Regions from separate parts of the Streptomyces sp. NPDC021020 genome, predicted to be linked through region 2. Evidence: riboswitches for the same ligand, from Rfam matches in the RefSeq annotation. Region 2 holds a riboswitch; each other region holds the start of a gene.
The links. A riboswitch is a leader RNA that binds a small molecule or an ion and turns the genes downstream of it on or off. The one in region 2 is predicted to bind cyclic di-AMP.
Positions count from the first base shown of each region.

Region 1: another riboswitch for cyclic di-AMP. It lies ahead of ACH4SL_RS28230 (C40 family peptidase); the one in region 2 lies ahead of ACH4SL_RS25875 (peptidoglycan DD-metalloendopeptidase family protein).
Region 3: another riboswitch for cyclic di-AMP. It lies ahead of ACH4SL_RS16980 (NlpC/P60 family protein); the one in region 2 lies ahead of ACH4SL_RS25875 (peptidoglycan DD-metalloendopeptidase family protein).

Region 1 covers NZ_JBIRQQ010000010.1:78,421-82,745, reverse strand. Annotated here, with positions in the region: gene ACH4SL_RS28250 (aminotransferase class I/II-fold pyridoxal phosphate-dependent enzyme) at 1-556, shown strand, start outside; gene ACH4SL_RS28245 (DUF397 domain-containing protein) at 580-831, opposite strand; gene ACH4SL_RS28240 (helix-turn-helix domain-containing protein) at 828-1,721, opposite strand; gene ACH4SL_RS28235 (ATP-binding protein) at 2,001-2,432, shown strand; gene ACH4SL_RS28230 (C40 family peptidase) at 2,451-2,936, opposite strand; cyclic di-AMP (ydaO/yuaA leader) riboswitch at 2,940-3,112, opposite strand; gene ACH4SL_RS28225 (hypothetical protein) at 3,452-3,766, opposite strand; gene ACH4SL_RS28220 (ATP-dependent Clp protease proteolytic subunit) at 3,772-4,325, opposite strand, start outside.
Region 2 covers NZ_JBIRQQ010000008.1:475,049-479,373, forward strand. Annotated here, with positions in the region: gene ACH4SL_RS25860 (hypothetical protein) at 1-148, opposite strand, end outside; gene ACH4SL_RS25865 (uridine kinase) at 384-1,025, shown strand; gene ACH4SL_RS25870 (GNAT family N-acetyltransferase) at 1,088-2,104, shown strand; cyclic di-AMP (ydaO/yuaA leader) riboswitch at 2,487-2,676, shown strand; gene ACH4SL_RS25875 (peptidoglycan DD-metalloendopeptidase family protein) at 2,680-3,546, shown strand; gene ACH4SL_RS25880 (AAA family ATPase) at 3,631-4,325, opposite strand, start outside.
Region 3 covers NZ_JBIRQQ010000005.1:387,409-391,733, forward strand. Annotated here, with positions in the region: gene ACH4SL_RS16975 (NlpC/P60 family protein) at 1-708, opposite strand, end outside; gene ACH4SL_RS16980 (NlpC/P60 family protein) at 1,051-2,091, opposite strand; cyclic di-AMP (ydaO/yuaA leader) riboswitch at 2,098-2,255, opposite strand; gene ACH4SL_RS16985 (NlpC/P60 family protein) at 2,420-3,550, opposite strand; gene pcrA (DNA helicase PcrA) at 3,749-4,325, shown strand, end outside.

The DNA.
Region 1 (4,325 bases), on a different contig from region 2:
GCTCGGCGTCCTCGGGCCCGGCGGGCGCGGGGCCGCGCACGCGGCGGGCCTTGCGGGCGCGCCCGACGTGGTGTGCACCGCGACACTGTCCAAGGCGCTGGGGGCGCAGGGCGGAGTGGTGCTGGGCCCCGCCGCCGTCATCGACCACCTGGTCAACACCGCGCGGACGTTCATCTTCGACACCGGGCTGGCGCCGGCCGCGGCCGGCGCCGCCCTCGCCGCGCTGCGGCTGCTGCGGCGCGAGCCCGCGCGGGCGGGCCGCGCGCTGGGCGCGGCCCGCGACTTCCACCGCCGCCTCACCGCCGCGGGGCTGGATGCGACGGCGCCGGACGCGTGCGTCGTCTCGGTCCGGGCGCCCTCGCCCGCGGCGGCGGTGGAGTGGGCCGCCGCGTGCCGCGCCGCGGGGCTCGCGGTGGGCTGCTTCCGCCCGCCGTCCGTCCCCGACGGCGTCTCCCGACTGCGGGTGACGGCCAACGCGGCGCTGTCCCCGGCCGGGATCGCGGCGGCGGCCGCCACGATCGTCGCGACCGCGCCGGCCGGGGCGATCCGTACCTGACGGGACCTGCCCGCCTCCGGGGTCTAACCGGCCTTGAGCGCCTCCGCGTTGACGGCCGCCACGAACGAGGTCCACGCACCCGGTGCGAACAGCAGGGCCGGCCCGGCGGTGTCCTTGGAGTCGCGGACCGCGACAGGGCCGGAGGGCAGACGGGCCGTCTCGACGCAGTTGTTCGCCGCCGTGCTGTGGCTGCTGCGCCGCCAGGCGACGTCCAGCGCCAGGCTGGACGGAACGTGGGCGTGCGGCTCGCGGGCCGCCGGGATTCGCGCAGTCATGCTGTCGGTGCCTCCTTAGTGCGCCGCTGCAACCGCGAGAACTCCGCCCCGATTTCCGTGATCATCGCAGCCGATTCCGCACAGGGGAGCGCGCGATCACACAATCGGGCGAACGCGGCGGTGTAAGCGGCGATGTCTTCTTTCCGATCGACACAGAGACTACCGGTCAGATGGTCGAGAACAACCACATCCAGATCTGCAATGCGCGGAAAGGAGAAGATGACGAAAGACCCCGTCACCCCTATGTGCCCGCCCGCGGCAAATGGCAGCACCTGCAGGGAAACCTGCGGGAGTTCGGCCGCGCGTGCGAGCCACCGCAGCTGACCTGCCATCACCTCCGGCCCGCCGACACCGCGGCGCAGCACCGCCTCGTCGAGCACCGCGTTCAGCTCCAGCGGCGGGTTCTGCTCCAGCAGGACAGCCTGCCGTGCGATGCGCACCTCGGCCAGCGCGGCCACCTCGCGCGGGGCGAGCTGCGGCAGTACGTCGCGGGTGAGCGCACGGGCGTACCCGGGAGTCTGGAGCAGGCCCGGCACCACCGTGGTCTCCAGCGACCTGGCCCGGGTGGCGCCCGTCTCCAGGCTGATGAAGTCGCGGTATTCGACCGGCAGGACCTCGCGGAAGTCGTGCCACCAGCCGCGCTGGTGGCCGTGTCCGGCAAGGGTGTGCAGCAGGTCGCGAACATCGCGGTCACGTACGGAGTAGGCGTCGAGCAGCAGGTTGACGTCCTCGGCGCGGACGCTGCTGTGGCCGGTCTCGATACGGCTCACCTTCGACTGGTGCCACCCCACCCGCTGGGCCGCCTCGCCGCTGGTGAACCCCGCGAGATCGCGCAACCGGCGCAGTTCCGCGCCGAGTCGGCGCCGGCGTACGGCGGGCTCTCGTTCCATGTCCTCTCGCCCTCCTCGCTGCGACGCAATCCGGCGGCCGGTTGCGTTCTGTCCTCTTCTCCCCGATACGCCAGTCTGCCGACCATGTGCGTTCTCCCGCGGCAGAGTTCACCGATTTGAGCGACAGATATATGCAGACCGCTGTGCGGCGCCCGCATTGGCGGCACGATGAGTGCATTCTGGCGCGAACCCGGCGTATGCGAGGGCGGCCCAATTCCGGCCCCGCAGCCGGGGCGTTCGCATCGGAGCCAGGTCACGGCGGGAAAGGGAAGCGTCGCCATGGCAGATCTTCAGGAAGCGTCCGTCACCCTGCCGAGCGAACCCGCCTCGGTGACGGCGGCCAGGCGGTACGTCTGCGCGCTGCTCGCCGACTGGGGACTGCCCGCGGGCGCCCCGGCCGTCGACACCGTGCGCCTGATCGTGTCCGAACTGGCCACCAACGCGGTGCTGCACACCTCGGGCCTGTCGCCGACCTTCACCGTCGACGTACGCCTGGAGCGGTCCGAGCAGCTGCACATCGGTGTCACCGACAGCCACCCGCGCTGGCCGCGCCAGGCCGCGGTGTGCCCGCAGCAGCAGGACAACGGCCGCGGGCTGGTCATCATCCGCCATCTGACCGCCGAGTCCGGCGGCAGCCTGCGGGTCACCCCGACCGGCGACGGCGGCAAGACCGTCTGGATCGTGCTGCCCTGGGCCGTCCCGGTGGGCTGAGCGCGGGCCGCGCGGCGGTCAGACCCGCCCGTACCAGACGGTGCGCGTCCAGATGTGCTCCAGGCGCACCCGGGCGCCGGTCTTCGGGGCGTGCCAGATCTTGCCGCCGCCCGCGTAGATGCCGACGTGGTAGACGGAGGACGCGGACGGTCCGCTGTGGAAGAAGACCAGGTCGCCGACGTGCCGGCCGGACGCGGAGATGTGGCGGGTGTTGCGGTACTGGGCGGCGGCGGTGCGCGGCAGCCGCTTGCCGGCCTTGCTGAAGGAGTAGAGGGTCAGGCCCGAGCAGTCGAAGCGCGAGGGCCCGGTGGCGCCCCACTGGTAGAGGGAGCCCTCCTTGGACGCCGCCACCCCGAGGGCCCGGACGCCCGTGGTGGCCGCCTCGGCCTGCTGGACGGCGCCGGGCAGCAGGGACGGTACGGCGACTGCGGCGGCGGTGAGCACGGACGCGGCCCCGAGACGGGTCAGCCGTGCGGAAGCGGAAACTGCGACAGGCGCGGTCATGCGCAACCCTTCGTCGTCGGCCTGCGAAGGATGACCTGTCGGGTTCGGGCAGGCGAAGATGCCCGGCCGCGTGCTGCGGCTTCACCCCAAGGGGCGGCCCGGGAGTACCGGGTCCGGCCCCGTCGTGCGTGGGTCCTCCGCTCCCGCCGTTGCACTCGTGTCGACCTGGCATCCGCACGCCGGCGGGACTCGGCGTCCGTGCGGACCGCCCCGCCACGGCGGCGGGGGCTTGTCGTCACCACGGATCGTGACGCACACGGCACGCCGGTACCCGGCGGGAAACGCCCGGTGTGACCCTCGTCACGCTTGGTCCGACCGGGTGGCGGCGCTGCTCCCTTCCGGTGAGCGGCGCGCCCCGGCACACCGCTGTGACCTGCGCTGTCGACCCACCGCCCGGACCGGCCCGCGCAACCGGGGCGGTCGCCCGCCGGCCCCGCGCCGCTGGGCCGACGGGATGAGGGAGGGTTCGGCCGACAAGGGGAGGCCGCGCCGCAGCGTGACGGCGCGGGCGGCCGTCACGGCGCGGGCGGCTCCGGTGCGGGCGCCACCACCGCGAGCGAGGACCGGCGCTCGCCGTCCAGCACCCGCAGCGCCCGCCCCAGCGTGGCGTGGTGGAGCTGCGTCTCGCCGCGCAGGTGCATCACCGTCAGCGCCTCGCGCAGCGCAAGCGCCCGCCCGACGAGCGCCTGCGCGGCACGCAGCGCCCCGTACGTGTCGGTGCCGCGCGACGGGTTGACGCGGCCGAGCAGGTCGACGACCTCCAGGTAGCAGTCGATCAGCTCGCCCTCGGAGCGGGTGAGCGCCGGCAGCGGCGGCGGTTCCGGGCGCACCGGCCTCACCGCGCGCCGGTGGCCGGGCCGTTGGTCTTGCGGCTGTTGGTGAGCCGGTCCGCCAGGCCGTAGTCGACGGCGGACGCGGCGTCGAAGACCTTGTCGCGCTCGATGTCCGCCCGGATCCGCTCCGGCTCCTGCCCGGTGTGGCGCACCAGCAGCGCCTCCAGCTTGTCGCGGGTGCGCAGCAGTTCGTTGGCCTGGATCTCCAGGTCCGACACGTCGCCCTGCACCACGTCGCCCATCGACGGCTGGTGGATCAGGATCCGGGCGTACGGGGTGATCATCCGCTTGCCCGGCGCCCCGGCCGCCAGCAGCACCGCCGCGGCCGACGCCGCCTGCCCGATGCAGACGGTCGCGACGTCGCACGTCACGTACTGCATCGTGTCGTAGATCGCGGTCATCGCGGAGAAGGACCCGCCCGGCGAGTTGATGTAGAGGTGGATGTCCTGGTCGGGGCTCGCGCTCTCCAGATGGATCAGCTGGGCCATCACGTCGTTGGCCGACGTGTCGTCGACCGGGGTGCCCAGGAAGACGATCCGCTCCTGGAGCAGCTTGG
Region 2 (4,325 bases):
CCGTGATGCTCGGGGCGATGGCGGTGCTCGCGAGGTAGAAGCCGAAGAGCGCGCTGACGATGCCGTGGGACATCTTCAGACCGTCCTTGCGGAAGAACAGGAAGACGATGATGCCGAGCAGGACGACACCGGACATGGACAGGATCATGGGCTTTCTCCTGGGTGAGGGGGACGGTCACCATGAGTTCCTCCAGGGTCACAAAAAGTCATGGATCCCGCTCGGCGGCAGATGGGTGATTTGTAGAGAATTTCGCCCATCAGGGTGGGTTGGTCCCCGCCGGGGCGCGCGCGTGGCGCTCGTACGGCCCCGCGGCCGTCCCGCCCGATCGGGTGACGGCGGGCCCTCGCGTCCGCTCCGTGGGCGGCTCCGGCAGGATGGGCGCGTGCAGTTCACGCCGATCAGCCGGCCCCGGCTCGCCGCGGCCCTCGCCGAGAAGATCGCCGGGCAGGACCCGCCCGCGGGGCCGTGGTGGCGGGTCGCCGTGGACGGCGCGCCCGCCGCCGGCACCGCGGACCTCGCCGACGACCTCGCCGCCGCGCTGCCGCCGCTCGGCCACCGGGTGCTGCGGGTACGCGCCGCGGACTTCTGGCGGCCCGCGTCGCTGCGGCTGGAGTACGGGCACGAGGACGCCGACGCGTACTACCAGCTGTGGCTGGACACCGGCGCCCTGCGCCGGGAGGTGCTGGACCCGCTCGGCCCCGGCGGCAGCGGGCGCGCCCTGCCGTCGCTGCGCGACCCCGGCACCGACCGTTCCACCCGGGCGGACTACGTCGAGCTGCCGCCCGGCGGGGTCCTGGTGCTGGACGGCCCGCTGCTGCTCGGGCAGGGCCTGCCATTGGACCTGACGGTGCATCTGCGGCTGTCGCCGGCCGCGCTCGCCCGCCGTACGGAGGAGGCGGCGCGCTGGACGCTGCCCGCCTTCGCGCGCTACGCCGACGAGGTGCTGCCGGAGGAGACCGCCGACGTCACCGTGCGCGCCGACGACCCGCGGCATCCCGCGTGGACGGGCGGGGAGCCGGCATGAGCGTCGTGACCAGGCTCCGCCTTGCCCTCGGCGGTCGCGCCCCGCTAGCGTCCACGACCACCATGACTGTCGCCACCGCGCCGCTGACTCCCGAGCACATACCCCTGGCCGTGCAGCGTTACGACCGCTGGTTCGCCCGTGCCCGGCGCCCGCCCTCGCAGCGGTCCTGGCTGGCCGACGGACCCGTGCGCGGCGAGGACCTGCTCGGCCGGCTGCACACGGTGCCCGGCCTGGAGGCCTGCCGCGCGCTCGACGGCGACGGCAACATGATCGGCTACCTCGCCGCCCAGCCCGTCACGCTCGCCCCCGACGACCCCGCGGGCCTGCGCACCCACCCCCACTCCGCGCTCGTCCCGTACGGCGGCCACGCGCTGCCCGGCGGGCGGGAGACCGAGGTGCTGCGCTCGCTCTACGCCCGGATCGCCGAGCGGCTGGTCGCCGACCGGCGGCTGGTGCACTACGTGCAGGTGCCCGCGGGCGAGGTGGCCACCGCGCCCTGGGTAGACCTCGGCTTCGGCCGCGAGCTGGTGCACGGGCTGATGGCGGTCAAGGCCCGCGGCCGGCAGCCGCGCGGGGTGGAGGGCCTGGGCATCCGGCGTGCCGGGCCCGGCGACCTGCCGCAGATAGGGCGGATGGCCGCCGAGTCCTCCCGGCGGCAGCGCGGCACCGCGGTCTTCCAGCCGCAGCCCGAGGCCGCGCTCGCCGCGCACCGGCTGCGCTACGCCGACGCGCTCGCCGACCCGCGCTGCGGCGCCTGGATCGCCTCCCGGCGCGGCGAGGAGATCGCGATGGTCGTCATCGTCCCCGCCGCTCCGGATCCGGTGATACCCGAGTCGTGCGTCGAGCTGGCCGAGGCGTACGTGGAGCCGTCGGCGCGCGGTGAGGGCATCAGCCGGGTGCTGCTGGCCACCGCGCTGGCCTGGGCGTACGACAACGGACACCGCTACATGTCGGCCCGCTGGCACTCCTCCTCGCCGCTGGCGGCGGGCCACTGGCCCGCGGTCGGCTTCCGGCCGGTCGCCTACCGGCTCAGCAGGACGCTGGACGCGCGGATCGGCGGGGCGCCGGGGACGTTCTGACCCCCCATCGGCGACTAAAGGTGCGAAAGTTGCATAAGCCTGCATATCGGACATTTCACGGTGATGTGGATCACGCCGGGCGAATCGTGTGTCCGGTGTCACCCGCCGAACACGGTCCGCTCCCGGCCCGCGCACCCGCTGTTCCCGCCGCGGGTCGAATGTTGCGGTGGGTACGCGGCCGGTCCGCGGACGGTGACGGGCGCGGGTACGTACCGGATCGTACGGGTGGCGCGCTGTGACCGCCGGTAAGGGTGGAATGGGGCGGCATGCCGGGTTTGCTTGCCCGGCGCTCGCGAGGTCGTTTAGCTTCGCCGTTACCGCGGGCCGGACGTCCGCGACAGCCGCCGGGCGGAACGCCGAATCCTGCCGCCGCCCGGGCGCAGCACCATCCGAGCTGCAAAGGGCAGGAGCGGGGGACCCAAGGTAAGCCGCCGTCCGGGACGTCTCCCGGCCGGCTCGGGGTGAAGCCGTGCCGTACACCCGCGCACCTGACCGGAGCGCGCACCGCGGCCGCGGCCGGGCATCTCCAGCCCGAACCCGACAGCTCACCTCGCAGGCGTAGGAGAGGAATCCCCATGCCCGCACAGGGTCAGCACCGCAAGCCCCGCTCGCTCAACCGCCTCACCCGCGTCTGCATCGTGGCCGGTACGGGCGCCGCTGCCGTGGCGATCCCGCTCGTCGGCGTCGCCCAGTCCGCGTCCGCCGCCGAGCCCGCCAAGGCCCCGGCCGCGGCGACCGCCACGGCGCACGACTACACCGTGGTCCGCGGCGACACGCTCGCGAAGATCGCCACCACGCACCACGTCAAGGGCGGCTGGAAGGCGCTCTACGACGCCAACAAGAAGGCCATCGGCGCCAACCCGTCGCTGATACGCCCCGGCCTGCACATCACGCTGGACACCACCCCGGCCGCCGCGCCCGCCGCGAAGGCGCCCGCGGTGAAGGCACCGGCCGCGAAGGCCCCCGCCAAGAAGGCCGCCCCGGTGAAGAAGGCCGCTCCGGCCGCCCCCGCCGCCGCCGCGAAGAAGGCCGACACCGGCTGGACCAAGCCGGTCGGCGACGCCGCCATCGGCACCGGCTACAAGACCGGCGGCAGCATGTGGTCCTCCGGCCACCACACCGGCGTCGACTTCCTCGTCTGGAGCGGCACCCCGGTCCACTCGGTGGCCGCCGGCACCGTCGTCCACGCGGGCGCGGACGGCGCCTACGGCAACGACGTGATCATCAAGCACGCGGACGGCAAGTACACCCTGTACGGCCACCTGACGCGCCCGGTGGTCTCGGTCGGCCAGACCGTCACCGAGGGCCAGGAGATCGGCATCTCCGGCGCCACCGGCAACGTCACCGGCCCGCACCTGCACTTCGAGGTGCGCACCACGCCGGACTACGGCTCCGACATCGACCCGGTCGCCTACCTGGCGTCGCACGGCGTCACCGTCTGAGCCACCGCCCGAGCGGCACGACCCCCGGTGCCCGTCCGGTCCTCGCGACCGGGCGGGCACCCGCGTGTCTCCCCCCCCCCCGTGTCACGCCTGCCCGAACAGCCCGGCCAGCTCGCCCCGGGAGGCCACACCGAGCTTCGGGTACGCCTTGTACAGGTGGTAGCCGACGGTCCGCGGGCTCAGGAACAGCCGGGCCGCGATGTCCTTGTTCGACAGGCCCTCCGCCGCCAGCCGGACGATCTGCGATTCCTGCGGTGTGAGCCCCGCCTCCGCGTCCACCGGCGCCGCCTCCCGGCCGGCCTCCGGCAGTGTCCCGCCCGCCGCGCCCAGCTCGCCGCGCGCCCGCTCCGCCCACGGGGCCGCGCCGAGCCGCTCGAAGACGTCCAGTGCGGTGCGCAGCCTGACCCGGGCCTCGTTCTTGCGGCGCGCCCGGCGCAGCCACTCCCCGTACAGCAGGCCGGTGCGGGCCGACTCCATCGCCCGCCGGTGCGGGTCGTGCGCGTCGAGCGCGGCGAGGTAGTACGCCTCCGCGTCCGCCTCCGGCGCGCGCAGCGCCCGGCAGCGCGCCACCAGCGCCGCCGCCCAGCTCTGCCCGGACCGCGCCGCCCACTCCTCGAACCGCGCGAAGGACGCGTCCGCGCGCTCCGGCACCCCGAGCCGCACCGCCGCCTCCACCAGGTCCGGCACGCTGCGGGTGGCCGATATGTGGTGCCGCACCGACTCCTCGCCGAGCAGCGCCAGCTGCTCCAGCGCCGCCTGCGCCCGGCCGCGGCCCAGCT
Region 3 (4,325 bases), on a different contig from region 2:
CGCGGGGGCGGTGTCCTGCGCCGGGGGGCCGTCGTCCGCCGCGAGGGCCGCGCGCTGGGCGGCGGTCAGCCGGGCCAGCAGCGCCTGGGCGGCGGCGAGCTTGCCGGTGACGGTGCGGCGGTGGGCGGCGACGGCGGCCTGCGCGGTGCGCAGGGCGGCGAGCTTGTCGGTGGCCTGCGCGCGGGTGCTCGCGATGTCGCGCTGCTGGGAGGCGAGTTGGCGCAGCGTCACGGACTGGCGGGTGCCGGCCTGGTCGAGGAAGGCGGCGCGCTCCAGGTAGGTGCTCGGGGAGGAGCTGAGGGCGAGCTGCAGCAGCGGGTCGATGCCGCCGGTGCGGTACTGGGCGGCGGCGAGGCTGCCGAGCGCGTCCCGCGTGGTGTTGAGGGCGGCGGTCTTGCGGGCCAGCTCGTCCTGGAGGGCGGTGACCGCGGAGTTCGCCCGGTCGGCCTGCTCCGTGGCGCCGTCGTACTCCTGCGTGGCCTGCTCCGCCTGCTGGTAGAGCGTCGCGACCTGGGCGCGTACCTGGTCGGGGGTGAGCTGTGGCTCGGCGTGCGCGGCCTCGCCGAGCAGGGTCACGGAGGCGGCCGAGGCGAGGGCCAGGGTGACACCGACCCGTTTGGTGGCCGCGGAGGGACCGCCGGCTAAAGGAGGGCGCCTGCGGTGCGCGGCGGGGCCGGTGGGACTGCCGGCGGGACTGTGTGAGGCCATCGCGGCCGTCACTCCTTCCAGGGAACGGCCCGGCGGCGCCTGCACGGGGGGTCAGGGCGCCGCCGGGCCTTCGGCGGGGGTGGCCGAGTGCCGTCCACGAGCCGGGACGGCAGTGGGGTGTCGGCCACCTGAGGAGCGACGCTAGACCCGCCGGGGGCGGGAAAGGGGCGCGTTGACCGGGATTGGCCTCATCCGGTCACCTCTGCGCGCTTTCGACCGCCGTTCGACGGGTGACCCGCCCGCATATGCCCGCAGCCTGACCGGATGCCCCGGATCCGTACGACCGACGTACGGGCAGGGGCGCGGTCAGGCTGCGGAGGAGAGGCCGCGCGGGCGCCGGGGTCAGGCGACCCGGCGCGCCTGGGAGAAGGGCATCCAGCTCATCGGGGCGACCTCGACGACCGCGCCGGTGTGCGGGGCGTGCACGATCTGGCCGTTGCCGAGGTAGATGCCGACATGCGAGTTGCCGGAGTAGAAGAAGACCAGGTCGCCGGGCCGCAGATCGGCCTTCGAGACGGCCACCCCGTCGTGGATCTGGTCCTGAGTGGTGCGCCCGAGGGTCACGCCCGCCGCGCGGAAGGCGGCCTGGGTGAGCCCGGAGCAGTCGTACGAGCCGGGGCCGGTCGCGCCGCGCACGTACGGCTTGCCGCGCTGCGCGAGGGCGAACTGGATCGCGGCGGCGGCACGGCCGCTCGCGGGGCCGGAGTAGGTGTAGTCGCTCTTGGACGACGAGCCCTTGTGGATGTTCGCGACCTGGGCGCGCTGCTGGGCGGTGAGGCTGTTGAGCAGCTTCTGCGCCGCGGCGAGCTTGGTCTCCATCGTCTTCTTCTGCGTCGCGAGCTGCTGCTGCGCGGTGGTGAGCTGGGCGAGGCTCGCGGTGGCCTGCGCCCGCTTGATGGAGGCCTGCTCCTGCTGGATCTGGAAGTTCTTCAGCGCCGCGGTCTGGCTCGCCGACAGCTGGTTGAGCGTGTGCGACTGCTCCAGGAAGGCGGTCGGGTCGCTGGACAGCAGCAGCTGGACGGTCGGGTCGATGCCGCCGTCGCGGTACTGCGCGCTCGCGAACTGGCCCAGCAGCTGCCGGGTGGCGTTCATCTGCTCGGTCTTCCGGGCGACCTCGCCCAGCAGCGTGTTGGTCTTGTCGCGCTGCGTCTTGGTGTTCTCCACCGCCTGGTTGTAGGCCTCCGTCGCCACCTCGGCCTGCTCGTTGAGGGTGTCGATCTGCTGCTTGACCTCGGCGATGGTGGGCTTCGGTTTGGCGGGCGTGGCACTGGCGCTCTCGCTGAGCAGGGTGACGGAGGCAAGAGCCGCGGCCGTGACCCCGACCGCCGCGCGCGGGGCGGTGACGGCCAGCAGGCTCTGACGCGGCTTGCGGTGCGACGCCACGAAGGCGACTCCTTCCGTGAACCGCCGACCGGGTTAGCTGACGGGTTCGGGCCGGGAAGGTTGGCCCTACGGTCCGGCGCCTCGCGGCACCGTGTCCGATTCACCCCAACTGTGCTTGGTGGGTCCCCGGTTCCGGCCTGGGCCGGATTGAGCGGAGGTGAGACGCTGCCGGTGCGGTCACCGGCGGAGAACGTATCGCCTAGCGGGCTACCGTAGCCAAACTCTCCCGGGTCTGGGAAGTTTGGATCGGAACGTGACCGAAATCGCTTTGTGATCTTACGGTTCGTGACCGTGCGCCATGACGCCGGTCAACGTTCCCCGACGTCGGTCAGTACGGGCGGACCACGCCGTAGATGGGCATCTCGGTGATCGGCGCGATCTTCACGACGGTGCCGGTGTGCGGCGCGTGGATCATGTTCCCGCCGCCGATGTAGATGCCGACGTGGCTGTGGTCGCTGTAGAAGAAGACCAGGTCGCCCGGCTCCATGTCGGACTGCGACACCCGGGTGCCGACGTTGACCTGCTCGCCGGTGGTACGCGGCAGCGTCACGCCCGCCGCCTTGTACGCCGCCTGCGTCAGGCCCGAGCAGTCCCACGAGCCGGGGCCGGTCGCGCCCCACACGTACGGCTCGCCGATCTGGGCGCGGGCGAACGCGATGGCCTTGTCGGCGAGCGAGCTGTTCGCGGCGGAGGAGGTCGAGGTGGTGGAGCCGGCCTGCTGGGCCTGCTTGGCCGCCGCGTCCTTCTTCGCCTGCTCCTGCTTCGCGATCGCGGCGGCCTTGCGCGCCGCCTCCTCCTCCTGCTTCTTCTCCAGGGCCGCGAGCCGCGCCTTCTCCTGCGCGGTCAGGCTGTTGAGGAGCTGCTGCGCGGCGCCCAGCTTCTTCGCGACATCGGCCTTGGCGGTCTTGAGCTGCGCCTGCTTCGCGGTGAGCGTCTGGAGGGCCTGCGCGGCCTGGATGCGCTTCTGGGTCGCGTCGGCCTGCTGCACCCGGAAGTCCTCGACGGCGGCCTTCTGCCGCTTGCCGAACAGGTCGGTCAGGTGCCGCTGGTCCAGCAGGTCCTGCGGGCTGGCGGCGAGCAGGTAGGTGGCGGTGGAGTCGTCGCCGCCGCTGCGGTACTGCGCGGCGGCGTAGATGCCCAGCTGCCGGCGGGACTCGTTCAGCGTCTGCGTCTTCTGGGCGGCCTGCGTCAGCAGCGTGTTGACCTTGGTGTTCTGCTGGCTGGTGGCTTCCTTGATCCCGTTGTAGTTCTCGGTGGCCACCTCCGCGTCGTGCTGGAGGGCGTCCACCTTCGCCTTCACCTCGGCGATCGAGGGCTGCGGCGACGGGGCCTCGGGCGCGGCGCTCGCCGCCTCCGCGAAGATGGTCATCGTGGCCAGCGCGGCGGTCGTCAGCCCCACGGCCGTACGCGGCCCCGGGCTGCTGAGTATCGCGGTGCGGGACTTGCGGTGTGTCGCCATGCCCGACGGACTCCTTTCGGACGCTGCCTGGTGCGGCACCGTAACCAAGTGCCGCAGCGAGGGGAAGGCCGGTGTCCGGTTGGCCCCGATACCTTTTCGTAATCAATTCTGATTCTCACCGAGTGTGATTCGCGCGCTACGGGGAAAGGGGCCGAACCGGACGTCGCTGTCAGTACGGGCCTCTAGACTCGGGAGGCGATGAGCAGCCTCTTTGACGACGACTTCCTCGCCGGCCTCCAGTCCGGTCTGCACGTGGCCCCCGAGCCCGCCGACCCGGACGCCCCGCCGCCCCCGGAGGACCTGGAATCCGGCGGCGGCGCCCCGGCCGGCGAGCGCGACGCGTACTACCGCAACGGCGCCCCGCGCCCCGCCACCGACCCCGCGCAACTCCTCGAAGGGCTCAACGAGCAGCAGCGCGCCGCCGTCGAGCACGCCGGCGGGCCGCTGCTCATCGTCGCCGGCGCGGGCTCCGGCAAGACCCGGGTGCTCACCCACCGCATCGCCCACCTGCTCGCCGCGCGGCACGTCCACCCCGGCGAGATCCTCGCGATCACCTTCACCAACAAGGCCGCGGGCGAGATGAAGGAGCGGGTGGAGGAGCTGGTCGGCCCGCGCGCCAAGGCGATGTGGGTGTCCACCTTCCACAGCGCGTGCGTGCGCATCCTGCGCCGCGAGTCCAAGGTGCTCGGCTTCACGTCGTCCTTCTCCATCTACGACGCGGCCGACTCCAAGCGCCTGATGGCCCTCGTCTGCCGCGACCTGGACCTGGACCCGA